3 regions of the Nonomuraea sp. NPDC049714 genome follow, and region 1 is predicted to be linked to each of the others. Evidence: riboswitches for the same ligand, from Rfam matches in the RefSeq annotation. Region 1 holds a riboswitch; each other region holds the start of a gene.
What was found. A riboswitch is a leader RNA that binds a small molecule or an ion and turns the genes downstream of it on or off. The one in region 1 is predicted to bind thiamine pyrophosphate.
Positions count from the first base shown of each region.

Region 2: another riboswitch for thiamine pyrophosphate. It lies ahead of ACIBQX_RS44855 (purine-cytosine permease family protein); the one in region 1 lies ahead of thiC (phosphomethylpyrimidine synthase ThiC).
Region 3: another riboswitch for thiamine pyrophosphate. It lies ahead of ACIBQX_RS05860 (FAD-dependent oxidoreductase); the one in region 1 lies ahead of thiC (phosphomethylpyrimidine synthase ThiC).

Region 1 is NZ_JBITLM010000004.1:615,733-620,317, reverse strand. Features, by position in the region: gene ACIBQX_RS20555 (ATP-binding cassette domain-containing protein) at 1-409, opposite strand, end outside; gene ACIBQX_RS20550 (GNAT family N-acetyltransferase) at 584-1,123, opposite strand; gene thiC (phosphomethylpyrimidine synthase ThiC) at 1,292-2,875, opposite strand; TPP riboswitch at 2,918-3,033, opposite strand; gene soxR (redox-sensitive transcriptional activator SoxR) at 3,074-3,529, opposite strand; gene ACIBQX_RS20535 (NADPH-dependent FMN reductase) at 3,606-4,190, shown strand; gene ACIBQX_RS20530 (nitroreductase family deazaflavin-dependent oxidoreductase) at 4,208-4,585, shown strand, end outside.
Region 2 is NZ_JBITLM010000017.1:170,812-175,396, forward strand. Features, by position in the region: gene ACIBQX_RS44845 (hypothetical protein) at 4-450, opposite strand; partial or broken gene xerC (tyrosine recombinase XerC) at 1,548-2,078, opposite strand; TPP riboswitch at 2,742-2,854, shown strand; gene ACIBQX_RS44855 (purine-cytosine permease family protein) at 2,845-4,197, shown strand; gene ACIBQX_RS44860 (methylated-DNA--[protein]-cysteine S-methyltransferase) at 4,163-4,585, opposite strand, start outside.
Region 3 is NZ_JBITLM010000001.1:1,222,260-1,226,844, reverse strand. Features, by position in the region: gene pknB (Stk1 family PASTA domain-containing Ser/Thr kinase) at 1-628, opposite strand, end outside; gene ACIBQX_RS05870 (thiazole synthase) at 758-1,513, opposite strand; gene thiS (sulfur carrier protein ThiS) at 1,506-1,718, opposite strand; gene ACIBQX_RS05860 (FAD-dependent oxidoreductase) at 1,715-3,022, opposite strand; TPP riboswitch at 3,013-3,129, opposite strand; gene ACIBQX_RS05855 (NAD(P)/FAD-dependent oxidoreductase) at 3,189-4,352, shown strand; gene ACIBQX_RS05850 (Rv2175c family DNA-binding protein) at 4,383-4,585, shown strand, end outside.

The DNA.
Region 1 (4,585 bases):
TGTGCGGCTGCCCGAGCCGGCTGAACAGGATGCGCAGCATCGCGTTGGCGTCGGTGGCGGTGCCGACCGTGGAGCGGGGGTCGGCCCCCAGGCGCTGCTGGTCGACGATGATCGCGGTCGTCAGCCCGTCGAGCACGTCGACCTCGGGCCGGGCCAGCGTCGGCATGAAGCCCTGTACGAAGGTGCTGTAGGTCTCGTTGATCAGCCGCTGCGACTCGGCGGCGATCGTGCCGAACACCAGCGAGCTCTTGCCCGAGCCGGACACTCCGGTGAACACCGTCAGCCGGCGCTTCGGGATCTCGACACTGATGTCCTTGAGGTTGTTCACGCGCGCGCCGTGGACGCGGATCAGGTCGTGGGCGTCCGCGATGTGCGGCGCGGGCGACTGCGTGTCCGTCCTCTTGGGCATGCTCATGGTGTCTCCATCCGTTACGCGGGGGCTGTTCACGGTCTACGTCGGCGCCGCCGGGCTCGATCGGACCAGCTTCGAGCGTATGTCGGGTTTCCTCCGTTTTCGCGCGCCGAGCCGAGCTGTCAGGCTAGTCGCGGTCCGGTGACCGGCGCTTCTCCGTTCCTGACCGGTTCAGTACGTGGGCCGGCTCGAATGGGCAGGCCAGGGGCCGGGAGAGACCATGGTGTTGGTGAGGGCCCAGCGTTCGTGGTCGCGCCAGGCGCCGGCGATGAACAGCACGTCGGGCGAGGTGCCCTCGTACCGGAAGCCGAGGCGCTGGACCAGCTTGAGTGAGGGGTGGTTGTCCGGCTGGATCTGGGCTTCCAGGCGGTGCAGCCGCAGGCGCTCGAAGGCGTACCCGATCACCAGGCCGAGGCCCTCGGTCATGTAGCCGCGTCCGGCGCTGGGGGCGAAGGCCGCGTAACCGAGCGAAGCGTTCTGGAAGCGGCCGCGGATGATGCTGTTGAGGTTGACCGTGCCCGCGATGGCGCCGGTATCGCGCAGGCAGATCAGCAGGCCCTGGGTGGTCACATGGTCGAACCGGGTGAGGAACGCCTTGAACTCCTCCGGGGTGGAGGGGTACGACATCCGCGGAGCATGCAGGTCCGCGGATGCGGCGGTGAGATCCAGGAACTCGTCCTGATCGCGGGCCGTGATGGCGCGCAAGGTCACGCGCGACGCCTCTGCCGTCCCGGCTGCGAGGAATGCCGCTACTTCTGCCTGTGTCTGCGTGTGAGCCGCGTCTCCCGTGCTGTCATCCATGCGCCGAAGCTAGCCCACGCCATGAGCGACCGGGCGACGCGACCTCACCCCTGCCGGGCCGACGCCGACCCGGCTCCGTCAGTCGGCGATCGGCAGGTAGACCCTGTTGCCCGACTCCGCGAACTCGCGGGACTTGGCGAGCATCCCTTCCCGCACCTCCTCCTCGGTGAGCGAGTCAGGCCCGTCAGGGCCGAACTTCTCCATCACCTCTTTGCTGATCTTCATCGAGCAGAACTTCGGCCCGCACATCGAGCAGAAGTGGGCCGTCTTGGCCGGGGCGGCGGGCAGGGTCTCGTCGTGGAAGGACCGGGCCGTGTCCGGGTCGAGCGACAGGTCGAACTGGTCCTCCCAGCGGAACTCGAACCGGGCGTCCGACAGCGCGTCGTCCCAGGCCTGGGCCTGCGGATGCCCCTTGGCCAGGTCCGCCGCGTGCGCTGCGATCTTGTACGTGATCACGCCCGTCTTGACGTCGTCCCTGTTGGGCAGGCCGAGGTGCTCCTTGGGGGTGACGTAGCAGAGCATCGCGGTGCCGAACCAGCCGATCATCGCCGCCCCGATGCCCGAGGTGATGTGGTCGTAGCCGGGAGCGATGTCGGTGACCAGGGGGCCGAGCGTGTAGAAGGGCGCGTCGTCGCAGAGCTCGCGCTGCAGGTCGACGTTCTCCTTGATCTTGTGCATGGGCACGTGGCCGGGGCCCTCGATCATCACCTGGACGCCGTGGTCGCGGGCGATGGAGGTGAGCTCGCCGAGCGTGCGGAGCTCCGCGAACTGGGCCTCGTCGTTGGCGTCGGCGATGGAGCCGGGCCGCAGCCCGTCGCCGAGGGAGAACGCCACGTCGTAGGCGGCCAGGAGCTCGCACATGTCGGCGAAGTGTTCGTACAGGAAGCTCTCGCGGTGGTGCGCCAGGCACCAGGCGGCCATGATCGAGCCGCCGCGCGAGACGATGCCGGTCTTGCGGCGGGCCGTCAGCGGCACGTACGCCAGCCGGACGCCGGCGTGCACGGTCATGTAGTCGACGCCCTGCTCGCACTGCTCGATCAGGGTGTCGCGGTAGACCTCCCACGACAGGTCGGCGGCGACCCCGTTGACCTTCTCCAGGGCCTGGTAGATGGGCACGGTGCCGACGGGGACGGGGGAGTTGCGGATGATCCACTCGCGGGTGGCGTGGATGTCCTTGCCGGTGGACAGGTCCATGATGGTGTCGGCTCCCCAGCGGGTGGCCCAGGTCATCTTCTCCACCTCCTCCTCGATGGAGGAGGAGACGGCCGAGTTGCCGATGTTGGCGTTGATCTTCACCAGGAAGTTGCGGCCGATGATCATGGGCTCGGTCTCGGGGTGGTTGACGTTCGCCGGGATGATGGCCCGGCCGGCGGCCACCTCGTCCCGGACGAACTCCGGCGCGACCCCTTCCCTGACCGCGACGAACTCCATCTCGCGGGTGATCAGGCCCGCGCGGGCGTAGGCGAGCTGGGTGACCGGCGCCCCGGTCGCCCGCAGCGTCCCCGACGCCTGCGGGGCGACGTCGCCCCGGTCGAGGATCCACTCCCGGCGCAGCGGCGGCAGGCCCTGGGTGAGGTCGGTGGTCACGGACTGGTCGGTGTACGGCCCGGAGGTGTCGTACAGGCGCACCCGTTCGCCGTTGGACAGCAGGATCTCGCGCATGGGGACTCGGAGATCACCGATGTGGACCTTGGAAAAGCGCGCGTCGCTCACCACGCAACTCCCTTCGCCGGCATTACCCGGAGCAGGTTCTGGCGGTCGGCGGCTGATGAGTAGCCGTCCTCTCAGCCCGGTCGAACCGGGCTCCCGCGTTGGACTGCCTCAAGCTAACCCGGCATCCGGCGACGCGCAAGATCCGTGTCAGAAGTCGAACAGGCGGCGCGGCCCCGGGCCGTCCTGGCCGAGCCGGTCGGCCGGGTTGGTCAGGGCGCAGACCTCGAAGGACAGGCAGCCGCAGCCGATGCAGTCGGTGAACCGGTCCCGCATCCGCTCCAGCCGCTCGATCCGGGCGTCGATCTCCGCGCTCCAGCATGCGGACGCCTTGACCCAGAACTCGCGGGTCGGCGCCACACCGTCGGGCAGCAGGGCGAGCACGTCGCCGATCACCGTGAGCGGGATGCCCAGGTGGTGCGAGGCGCGGATGAAGGCGAGCTGGCGCAGCGTCTGGCGGGGGTAGCGGCGCTGGTTGCCCGTCGTGCGGCGGCTGGCGATGAGGCCCTGCCGCTCGTAGAAGCGCAGCGCCGAGGCGGGAACGCCGCTGCGCTCCGACAGCTCGCCGATCGTCAGCTCCGTGGTCTCCGGAGGGATCGATGCCATGCCGGGCAGCCTAGCCCTTGACTTAAACCTTTGTTCAAGTTCGACGCTTGGGGGGTCGACCTTGAAAGGACCGCGTATGTCTGACAGACCGCTCCACCTCGCGTTGATCGTGGGGAGCACGCGTGCGGGCCGGTTCGGCCCCACGGTCGCCGCCTGGTTCGCCGAGCAGGCCGCCGCGCGTCAGGACGTCGTCGTCGATCTCATCGACCTGGCGCAGGCACGGCTGCCCGCGCACCTGACCGGCGAACCCGGCGCGGAGGACGCGCGGGCGCTCGCGGCCGTGAGCGAACGGCTGACCCGGGCCGACGGGTTCGTCGTGGTGACGCCCGAGTACAACCACAGCTATCCCGCGTCCCTCAAATCCGCCATCGACTGGCATTTCACCGAATGGCAGGCCAAGCCCGTCGGATTCATCTCGTACGGCGGCGTATCCGGCGGGCTGCGGGCTGTCGAGCACCTCCGGCAGGTGTTCGCCGAGCTGCACGCGGTCACCATCCGCGACACCGTCAGCTTCCACGGAGCCGCCTACCAGTTCACCCCGGACGGGCGGCCCAAGGACCCGGCGTCCTGCGAGGCAGCCGCGACCCGCCTGCTCGACCAGTTCGTCTGGTGGGCCCGCGCACTGCGCTCGGCCCGCTCCCATCACCCCTACGCCGCCTGACCAGGAGGACACCGTTCATGAGCAGCATGTGGCCACAGATCGCCCGACCCGATGCCGGCACCGTCCTGGTGACCGAATCCTCCTCGGCCGCCGCCTGGGAGGGGGCGCCGTGGCCGGCGGGGCTCCTGTCGGTCACCGAGTTCGCCGCCACGGACGGCGGCGCCGTACTGACCTACACGCAGTGGGTGAGCGGCGCGGCCGATCGCGCGTTCGTGACCGGGCTGACGGGAGCCGAGCCCGTCGAGTACGAGCTGTACCGCAGCGGAGAGCGGGAGGACCGGCCGACGCCGGGGTGCCTGGTCGCCGTGCGCGTCGAGTTCGACGGGCCCGACCGGGAGCGGCAGCGGCAGTGGATCGACACCGTGTTCCAGGCGCTGGCGAGCGAGGCCGAGCCG
Region 2 (4,585 bases), on a different contig from region 1:
GGCTCAGACGTACTGGTTGCGTCGCCACTTGCCATCCTTGCAAACCAGGTGTTGGCCTCGTTTGTTGGAGATGCACACCCTTACGTAGACGAACTTTATGGACTTGGAGCCGGTGCGGACGAAGTTTCCAAAGTTGGTGCCGTGGGAGCCGCAGCTGGTGTCCTTCTTCCAGGCGCCGTACCCCCTGGTTCCGTCGGTGTGTATCCACTCAATCCGGGCCCGCACCCCATGGTTGTCAGCGGGACAGATGTCGCGCACCTTGAAGTTCCGAAAGATGACCTTCTTCCGGTTGACGAAGTCGACGGTCGTCTGGGCGTACCCGGCGCCGGCACGGTCAGGGTTTGACACGCGGGCGGAGGACACTCCGTCTCTCGCCTGCGCCGGGCTTGCCACCAGCAGCCCGCTCAACGCTGCGATGCCCAGCACGGCGCCCAGAATGCGTGTCTTCAACAGTCCTCCAGCAAGAGATGTCGCGGTTCGCCTTGGAGTGAACTCCAGCGCGCGGAGTGATCATTGCACTCGTCGGCAGCACTGTGGAATACGCCGGGAATACGCCTGGTCACCCGGAGTCGAGAGATGACTTCGGGCGAGACGGTCGGTCCGTACAGCCCCCGGTGGTGGCCGATCTAGGACGAATGGTGCATCATGGGGGCGCGAGCTGGGATGATCCCGGCTTCGTGTACCAACCCCCCGCGGGAGCTTGGGGCAACCAGGCTGAGAGGGTAGCTACTGCTGCTGCCGACCGCATGAACCTGTCCGGATAGTGCCTCTACGGCGCGTACTTCCGCTCCGGTGCAGGTCAAAGGCCACCCACGGGGTTCGTAGGTGGCCTCTTTGACCCTCGTACAGCTACGAAGTACAGCAGTAGGCCTCTAGGCTCTGCGCCTGCTCAACGAGAATGACCCCAGCAGTTGGGGGAGTCACTGCCAGGAGCGGTAGTCGCGAGGTTGCGGCGCTGAGTTCCCCCGCACCGATCTGTTCCGCGCACAGTCACTGGGTGTCCCCGGCGTCCCCGCTGACTCCGAGCGCGTGTTTGGTGCTCACGCCCCGTGCGCATCACACCGAACGGTCCTACGTAACCCTATACAGGTGATAGGGAGGGTTTTGCCAATGGAGTCCGCGCTTGCAGCGGTAGGCGTGCTCAGTGAGCGCTGTGTAAGCCGCATCGCCTGCCGCGCATTTCTTCAAGGTGCTGTAGGTAGCTACGCGGACATCTGCGCTGGCCGGGGATGCGCTGACGAACAGCGTCAAGCAACTCGCTCCTACCAGCACAGTCGCCGTCAAGAATCGCTTCATAAAACACCTTTCTCTACTTCGCCACATACGGGGGTGCGGCGAATTGTCTTGTGCCTCAGCTGAAACGGGCATCGGGTTACTCCGAAGTCGGTTCCACTACTGTTCTAGTAGGCGCCGGTATGTTTCGGGTATGTTGTGCCTGCGCGTCAGGCTCAGTTGCGAGACCAGCACCATCGTGGCCGTCAGGTGGCCGGGGGCGTAGGTCGTTGACGCTGGACGATGAGTTCCCTGCGCATCACTATTCGCGGTGGTCAGAGGCCTGGCTCCGGAAGGCCGTCCAGCGCTCCACCGAGTTTCCTCAGGGCCTCACAGGTGGCTTCGTCAGTAGCGTCGGTGTAGACCTCCATCGTCATTTTGATGTTGCTGTGGCGCAGAATCCGCATGGCTACGCGGGGGTGTACGTCCAGTGCGGCCAGCAGCGTGGCGCACGTCCCTCGGGTGCCATGGACGGTGATTCGGCGTATGCCCGATTTAGCGATGCGGGCATCGAATCGGGCGTTGAACTTGGTGGGGTCGAGGGCCTTGCCCAGGGGTGAGGTGAAGACCAGGCCGGTCTCCTGCCAACGCTCCGCAGCTTCCTCGCGGTCGTGGTCCTGTTGCTGCTTGTGGAGTCGGAGGGCGGCGGTGCAAATTCCCGGCAGGGGTAGCGGCGCCTCGGAGCCTTCGGTCTTCACGGCCCGTCGCAGGAGTTGGTCACCGACCCGTTGGAGTTGCTCGCCGACGTAAAGTTCGCCAGCGTCGAGGTCCACGTACTTCCAGTCGAGTCCGAGCACCTCCCCCTTGCGGAGCCCGTGTAATCCGCCAGTCGATTGGCTCTGCTGTCCGGTGTGAAGGGTGGAACGGGTCGGAAGAGTGACACGTCTTTCGCTCCGAGTGTCCTAGCGGATGATGTTGGTCGTGAACGCTTGATCTCATAGTGTGCGCCCTTCGTACAAGATCGGACAGAGATGAGAGCTACCCAAGCGTGACAAACCCGGTTGGAGCTCCGGCTGCCTCGCTGGCAGGGTAGGCGGTTCTAAGCTCTGGACTATAAGGATGCTGGCCGACAGTTTGTTCGAAAGGCTATCGGCTTGCACCTTTGACCTGCTGGTTCGCAACTTCGTGTTACGAAGAGGCGTTGGAGATCGGCTACTTCGCGGTGCCTTTGAAGGATGAGAAGCTCGGCAGGGGCTCGCTTTCGCGATGAGTGTCGACGCCCTCACTTGGCGGAGCTCGCGTGTAGCGGTGCGTTGCAAGAGAACACAACGCTGCATGTCCGCATGACCAGCATCAGCGTGCACGGTTGTACAGCCACCAAGTACAGCTACCGCCACGCACGTAGCTGTACTCCTGCGGACCTGCACGGACTCTCCCGAGGGCGCGATGGCAGCTACCCCGGTGGTGGCCGATCTAGGACGAATGGTGCATCATGGGGGCGCGAGCTGGGATGATCCCAGCTTCGTGTACCAACCCCCCGCGGGAGCTTGGGGCAACCAGGCTGAGAGGGTAGCTACTGCTGCTGCCGACCGCATGAACCTGTCCGGGTAATGCCGGCGTAGGGAGTGCGCGATGTCGCATGCCGTCCACGACGACGAAGTCCCCCTCACCCTCGAAAGCGCGGCGCCCAAGACGCTGGGCGTGCTCGACCAGGGCGCGCTCTGGGCCAACCTGGCCGTCAGCCTGCTGGGCTTCTCCGGCGCGCTGTTCCTGATCGACCCGCTGGGCGGCGCCCCGCTGACGCTGGCCGCCGCGCTGACCGCGACGGTCGTGGGCAGCCTGATCGGCACCGCCATGGTGGGGCTGTCGGCCATCCCCGGCACGCAGACCGGGCAGCCCGCGATGGTGCTGCTGCGCGGCCTGTTCGGGGCCCGGCTGTCCTACATCCCGACGGCGCTCAACATCATCCAGATGATCGGCTGGGGCGCGTTCGAGCTCTGGGTCATCTCGATGGGCGCGATGGCCATCTTCGGCGACACCGTCCCGTACGCGGTGTGGGTGATCGTCGCCGGGGTGCTGACCACGGTGCTGACCATCTGGCCGCTCGGCGCGATCAGGCTGCTGCGCCGCTACATCACCATCGCCGTGATCATCGCGCTCATCTGGTTCGCCGTACGGTTCCTCGGCGACGCGCCGCCGCAGACGGGCGGCAGCTGGACGGCGTTCATGCCCGCGGTCGACTACGTGATCGCGCTGTCGGTGTCGTGGGTGCCGCTCGCCGCCGACTTCGCCCGGCACTCCAGGTCCAGCCGGGCCGCCTTCACCGGGGTCGTCGGCGGCTACACGCTGGCCCAGGTCGCCTGCCTCGGGCTCGGTGTCTACGCGGTGGCCATCGCGGGGGCCGGGGCGGTGGCGGCCGACAGCACGGCGGTGTTCGTGCCCTTCGTGGCCGCGCCGCTGGGCGCGCTGTTCTTCGCCATCCTCGTGCTGCGCGAGGCCGACCAGTCCTTCGCCAACGTCTACTCCACGACCGTCTCGCTGCAGAACCTCATGCCGCGGGTCGACAGGCGGATCCTCAGCACCGTCATCGGCGTGCTCACCGTCGCCATCGCGCTCGTGGTCGACGTGACGTCCTACGGCGCGTTCCTCGGCCTGATCGGCGCGGTCTTCGTGCCGATGTTCGCGGTGCTCGCCGTGGACTACTTCCTGCTCGGCGGCTCGACCCGCTGGAACACCGCCGAGAACGCGCCCGCCCGCTGGTCGATGCTGCTGCCCTGGGCGCTCGGCTTCGCCGCCTACTGGCTGACCACCTCGACCCCCACGATCGCCCAGTGGGACGGGATGTGGGCCGCGGTCCGCGAGGCGATCGGCTTCACCAGGGAGCCGTGGATGAACGGCGCGCTGGGCGGAGCCATCGTGGCGGCCCTGGTCACGCTGGCGGTGGGCGCGCTCAGGCGCCGCGCGACTCGCGACGCTCGACGTTGAGCAGGTGGCGCTTGGCGGCCGCGCCTCCCGCGTAGTCGCCGAGCTCGCCGTCCTCCCGCACGACCCGGTGACACGGCACGACCACGCACACGGGGTTGGAGCTGAGCGCGTTGCCGACCGCGCGCAGCGCGCGCGGCCGGCCGATGAGCTCGCCGATCCGCTCCATGGTGGTGGTCGTGCCGTACGGGACCGCCATCGTCTTCTGCAGCACCGTGCGCGCGAACGACGTGGCGAGGGCCAGGTCGACCGGCGTGGCGAAGGCCCGCAGCCGGCCGGAGAAGTAGGCGTCCAGCTCCCTGCGCACCGGGTCCAGCCGCCGGGCGTCGGTGCCGATCATGCTGCCGACGTGCTTGGCGACGCGCTCGTACACGATGTTCTCGTCCTCGAA
Region 3 (4,585 bases), on a different contig from region 1:
GCTCGAACAGCATGATGCCCGCGGCGTAGACGTCGCTGCGCACATCGGCGCCGCCGGTCGTCACCTGCTCGGGCGACATGTAGCCGATCGTGCCGATCATCACGCCGGTGCGGGTCTGGTTGGTCGCCTCGATCGCCCTGGCCAGGCCGAAGTCCACGACCTTGACCCGGCCGTCGTCGGTCATCAGCACGTTCTCGGGCTTGACGTCACGATGGACGAGCCCGGCCTGGTGGGCCGCGCCGAGCGCCGCGAGCACCGGGATCATGATCTCCAGTGCCTCGCGGGCCGGCACCCTGCCGCGCTCGCGCAGGATGTCGCGCAGCGTCTTGCCGGGTACGTACTCCATCGACAGGTAGACGATGTCGTTGTCGGTGCCCTGGTCGAAGACGTGCACCACGTTGGGATGGGAGAGACTGGCCACCGACTTGGCCTCGCCGATGAACCTGCGCACGAACGCCGGGTCCTCGGCGAGCGAGCGATGCATGACCTTCAGCGCGACGGTCCGGTCCAGCCGGATGTCCAGCGCGAGGTAGACGGTCGCCATACCGCCCCGGGCGATCAGTGACTCGATGCGGTAGCGCCCATCGAGCAGCCGGCCGACCAGAGGGTCCGCTGTCGTCGTGTCCACCCCGCCGAGTTTACGGGCGTTTCGCCCCCGGGAGGGCCTGAGCATCCGAAACCGATGCGGACCCGTGCCCGTTCAAGGGTTTCCCGGCGAGTCCGCGGTGACCTGAAGGCCGACGGTGGTTCGCCGGCCTCAGGGCGTCATCGGTGACGACGCCTCAGCGTAGCGCCGGCGCGGGATGCGGCCCGCCTGCCACGCCTGCCGACCGGCCAGCACCGCGCCCTTCATCGCCGTCGCCATCAGATCCGGCCGCTGCGCCCTGGTCACCGCCGTCGCCAGGAGCACGGCGTCGCAGCCCAGCTCCATCGCCAGGGCGGCGTCGCTGGCCGTGCCGATGCCCGCGTCGAGGATCACCGGCACCCCGGCCGCCTCCACGATGAGCTCGATGCTGTGCGGGTTGCGGATGCCGAGCCCGGAGCCGATCGGCGAGCCGAGCGGCATCACCGCCGCGCAGCCGGCCTGCTCCAGGCGGCGGGCGAGCGCCGGGTCGTCGCCGATGTACGGCAGCACCACGAAACCGTCGGCCACCAGCCGCTCGGCCGCGTCGAACGTCTCGATCGGGTCCGGCAGCAGGGTCCGCTCGTCGGCGATGACCTCCAGCTTGACCCAGTCGGTGCCGAGCGCCTCCCTGGCCAGCCGCGCCGTCAGCACGGCGTCGCCGGCGGTGAAGCAGCCCGCCGTGTTGGGCAGCACCCGGATGCCGCGCTCGCGGAGCACGTCCAGCACCGAGCCGCGGGCGCCGGGGTCGAGCCGCCGCATCGCCACCGTGGTCAGCTCCGTGCCGGACGCCGCCAGCGCCGCGTCGAGCACCTCCAGCGAGGGCGCGCCGCCCGTGCCCATGATGAGCCGGGAGGAGAACTTCTCCCCGGCGATGATCAGATCATCCACCTTGCACCGCCGTCAGCACCTCCACGAGGTCGCCCTCGCGCAGCGCCGTGGTCTCCCACGAGCCGCGCGTGACCACCTCACCGTTCACGGCCACCGCCACGCCGGTGGTGGCCCCGCCTGACCGTCCGGTCAGCTTCTGTACGGCCTGCGCCACGGTCATGCTGTCAGGCACCTCGTGCGCGGCCCCGTTGACCATCAGTTTCATGAGATATCCCGGAATCTAGCGGGTGAGCACAATGTCGCGAGATCGCCACCCTCGCCCTGGACGATCGCGGCCGTGACGGGGGTGAGCAGCACCCCACTGCGGAAGTGACCGGTGGCCAGCGTGAGGCCCGGCGTGCCGCTCGGCCCGACGATCGGCAGATTGTCCGGTGTCCCCGGGCGCAGGCCCGCCACCACGTCGGCGACCTCCAGCTCGGTGACGCCCGGCACCAGCTCCCTGGCGTCCCGCAGCAGCTCGTACAGGCCGCCCGCGGTCACCCTGGTGTCGAAGCCCAGCTCCTCCTGCGTGCCGCCGACGACCAGCTCGCCGTCACCGCGCGGCACCAGATAGACCGGCGTCCCGTGCACCATGCCGCGCACGCACCGGCCGAGCAGCGGCCGCTCCGAACGCAGCCGCATGATCTGCCCCTTGACCGGGCGTACCGGCACGTTCGCCAGCTCGCCGCTCCACGCCCCGGCCGCCAGCACCACCCGTTCGGCCAGGATCTCCCCGGGGCTCGCCGGGGGCGCCAGCCGTACACCCGTGACCCGGTCGCCGTCGCGCAGCAGCTCGCTGACGCGCGCCGGCACCAGCGGCACGCCGCGCCGCTCCAGGGCGGCGAGCAGCGCCGCGGTGACGCGGCGCGGGTTCACCCAGGCGTCGGTCCCGGCCAGCAGCCCGCCACGCACGGAGGGCGCCAGCATCGGCTCCAGCCGGCGGCACTCCCGGCCCGTCAGCCGCTCGACCGGCAGGCCCAGCTTCTCCATGAACGCGGCAAGCTCGCCCAGCGCGGCCAGGTCGTCGGCCCCGAACGCCACGTCGAGCGTCCCGTCGGCCCGCAGGTCGAGCCCGGCCCTGGCGGCGGCGGAGATCCCCCCGCCGAAGCCTTCGCCCGAGCCGGACACCCCGTCCGCACCGCCCGCCGCGCCGAGCTCGCCGTCGGAGCCAGGGGCGGCGCCCGGGATGAGCCCGTGACGGGAGCCAGGGGCGTTGTCCGGGACGGGACCGTCGCCGGGGGCGGGCTTCGGGGCGGGCGCGTGGCGGGAGCCGGGGGTGTCGTTCGTCAGGCCCGCGTCGGCGGCGAGTTCGGCGGCGAAGGCGGGCCAGCGGCTCAGGGAGGCGAGGCCGAGCCGGAGCAGCGGCTCCTCGGTGTAGGTGACCTCGCTGACCGGCGCCAGCATGCCCGCCGCGGCGTGGGAGGCGCCCGAGGCCGGGGCCGGATCCACCACGGTGACCGGCCGGCCCTCGCGAGCCAGCCGCCAGGCGATGGACAGCCCGACGATGCCCGCTCCGACGACCACGTCCATGGTCCGCTCCCTTCGCCGGCATGATCCGGATCAGGTGTCTTGCGGTCGAAGGCCCGGTAAAGCCTTCCTCTCAGCCCGGTATCGGCCGGACTCCCGCGCGTCTTACGTCCCCTACCTTACGGCCTCGACGCGACGATCCGGCACGCCCCCCGTTATGGTCATTTACGTGAATCGTGTCGTGGTGGTAGGAGCGGGTCTGGCGGGCGTGCGCAGCGTCGAGGCTCTGCGTGCGCGGGGCTTCGACGGCAAGATCACTTTGATCGGGGAGGAGCGGCATCGGCCGTATGACCGCCCGCCCCTGTCGAAGGCCGTGCTGCTCGGCGACTCCGACTCCAGCTTCGTCGACTCCGACCTGTCCGCGATGGGGATCGACTTCAGGCCCGGCGTCTCGGCCAAGGCGTTGCGGGCCGGCGCCGTGGAGACCACCGAGGGCGAGCTCGCCTATGACGGGCTGGTGATCGCCACCGGGACCGAGCCGATTATGCTGCCCGGCGACGGCCCGCAGCACGCGCTGCGCACCCTGGACGACTCGCTGGAGCTGCGGGCCAGGCTGGTCCCCGGCGCTCGGGTGGCGGTCGTCGGCGCGGGCTGGATCGGCGCGGAGGTGGCCACCGCGGCCCGCCGGGCCGGTTGCGCGGTGACGGTGATCGAGGCCGCCTCCGCACCGCTCGCGCTCGCGGTCGGCGCCGAGATCGGCGCTCGCACGCTGAGCTGGTACGACGGCATCGACCTGCGGCTCGACACCATGGTCGGAGCGGTGGAGGAGGGCGGCGTCGAGCTGGTCGGCGGCGGCTTCGTCGAGGCGCACGTGGTCGTCGCCGGGATCGGCGTGCGCCCGGCCGTCGAGTGGCTCGCCGACGCCGACATCGACCTGCACAACGGCGTCGTCACCGACGAGCACCTGCGCACCTCGATGCCGGGCGTGGTCGCGGTGGGCGACTGCGCCGCCTGGTGGTCGCGCCGCTACCAGGCCAGGCTGCGCGTGGAGCACTGGGACACCGCGCTGGGCGCGCCCGAGGTCGCCGCCGCGACCCTGCTGGGGGAGAAGGCGGTCTACGACCCGGTCCCGTACTTCTGGTCGGAGCAGTTCGGCCACATGATCCAGTACGCGGGCCATCATCCGGCCGGCCGGCGGCTGCTGTACCGGGGCACGCCGGAGGGCAAGTGGTCGGCCTGCTGGCTCACCGACGAGGACGAGCTGGCCGCGGTGCTGTCCGTGGACCGGCCCCGCGACCTCGTCCAGGGACGCCGAATCATCGAGGCGGGCCACCGTCTGGACACGGAACGCCTGGTGGATCCGGACGTCCCCCTACGAGATTGTGTTGTTTGAGCAAGCACGGCGTGTGGTAGTTGTGGTTTCGTGACGCTTTCTGTTGCACAGATCGACCGGGAGACCGACCAGCTCGTTGACGAGTGGCTCACTCTCCCCGAAGTGGCCCAGCGCCTGGGGCTTCCCCTGGGGCGGGCCAAGCAGCTCCTCAAGGATCACAAGCTGCTCGGCGTAAGGCGGGGCAGCGGCGGGCCACAGGTGCCCGCGGTGTTCCTTGAAGGAAAGGACGTGAT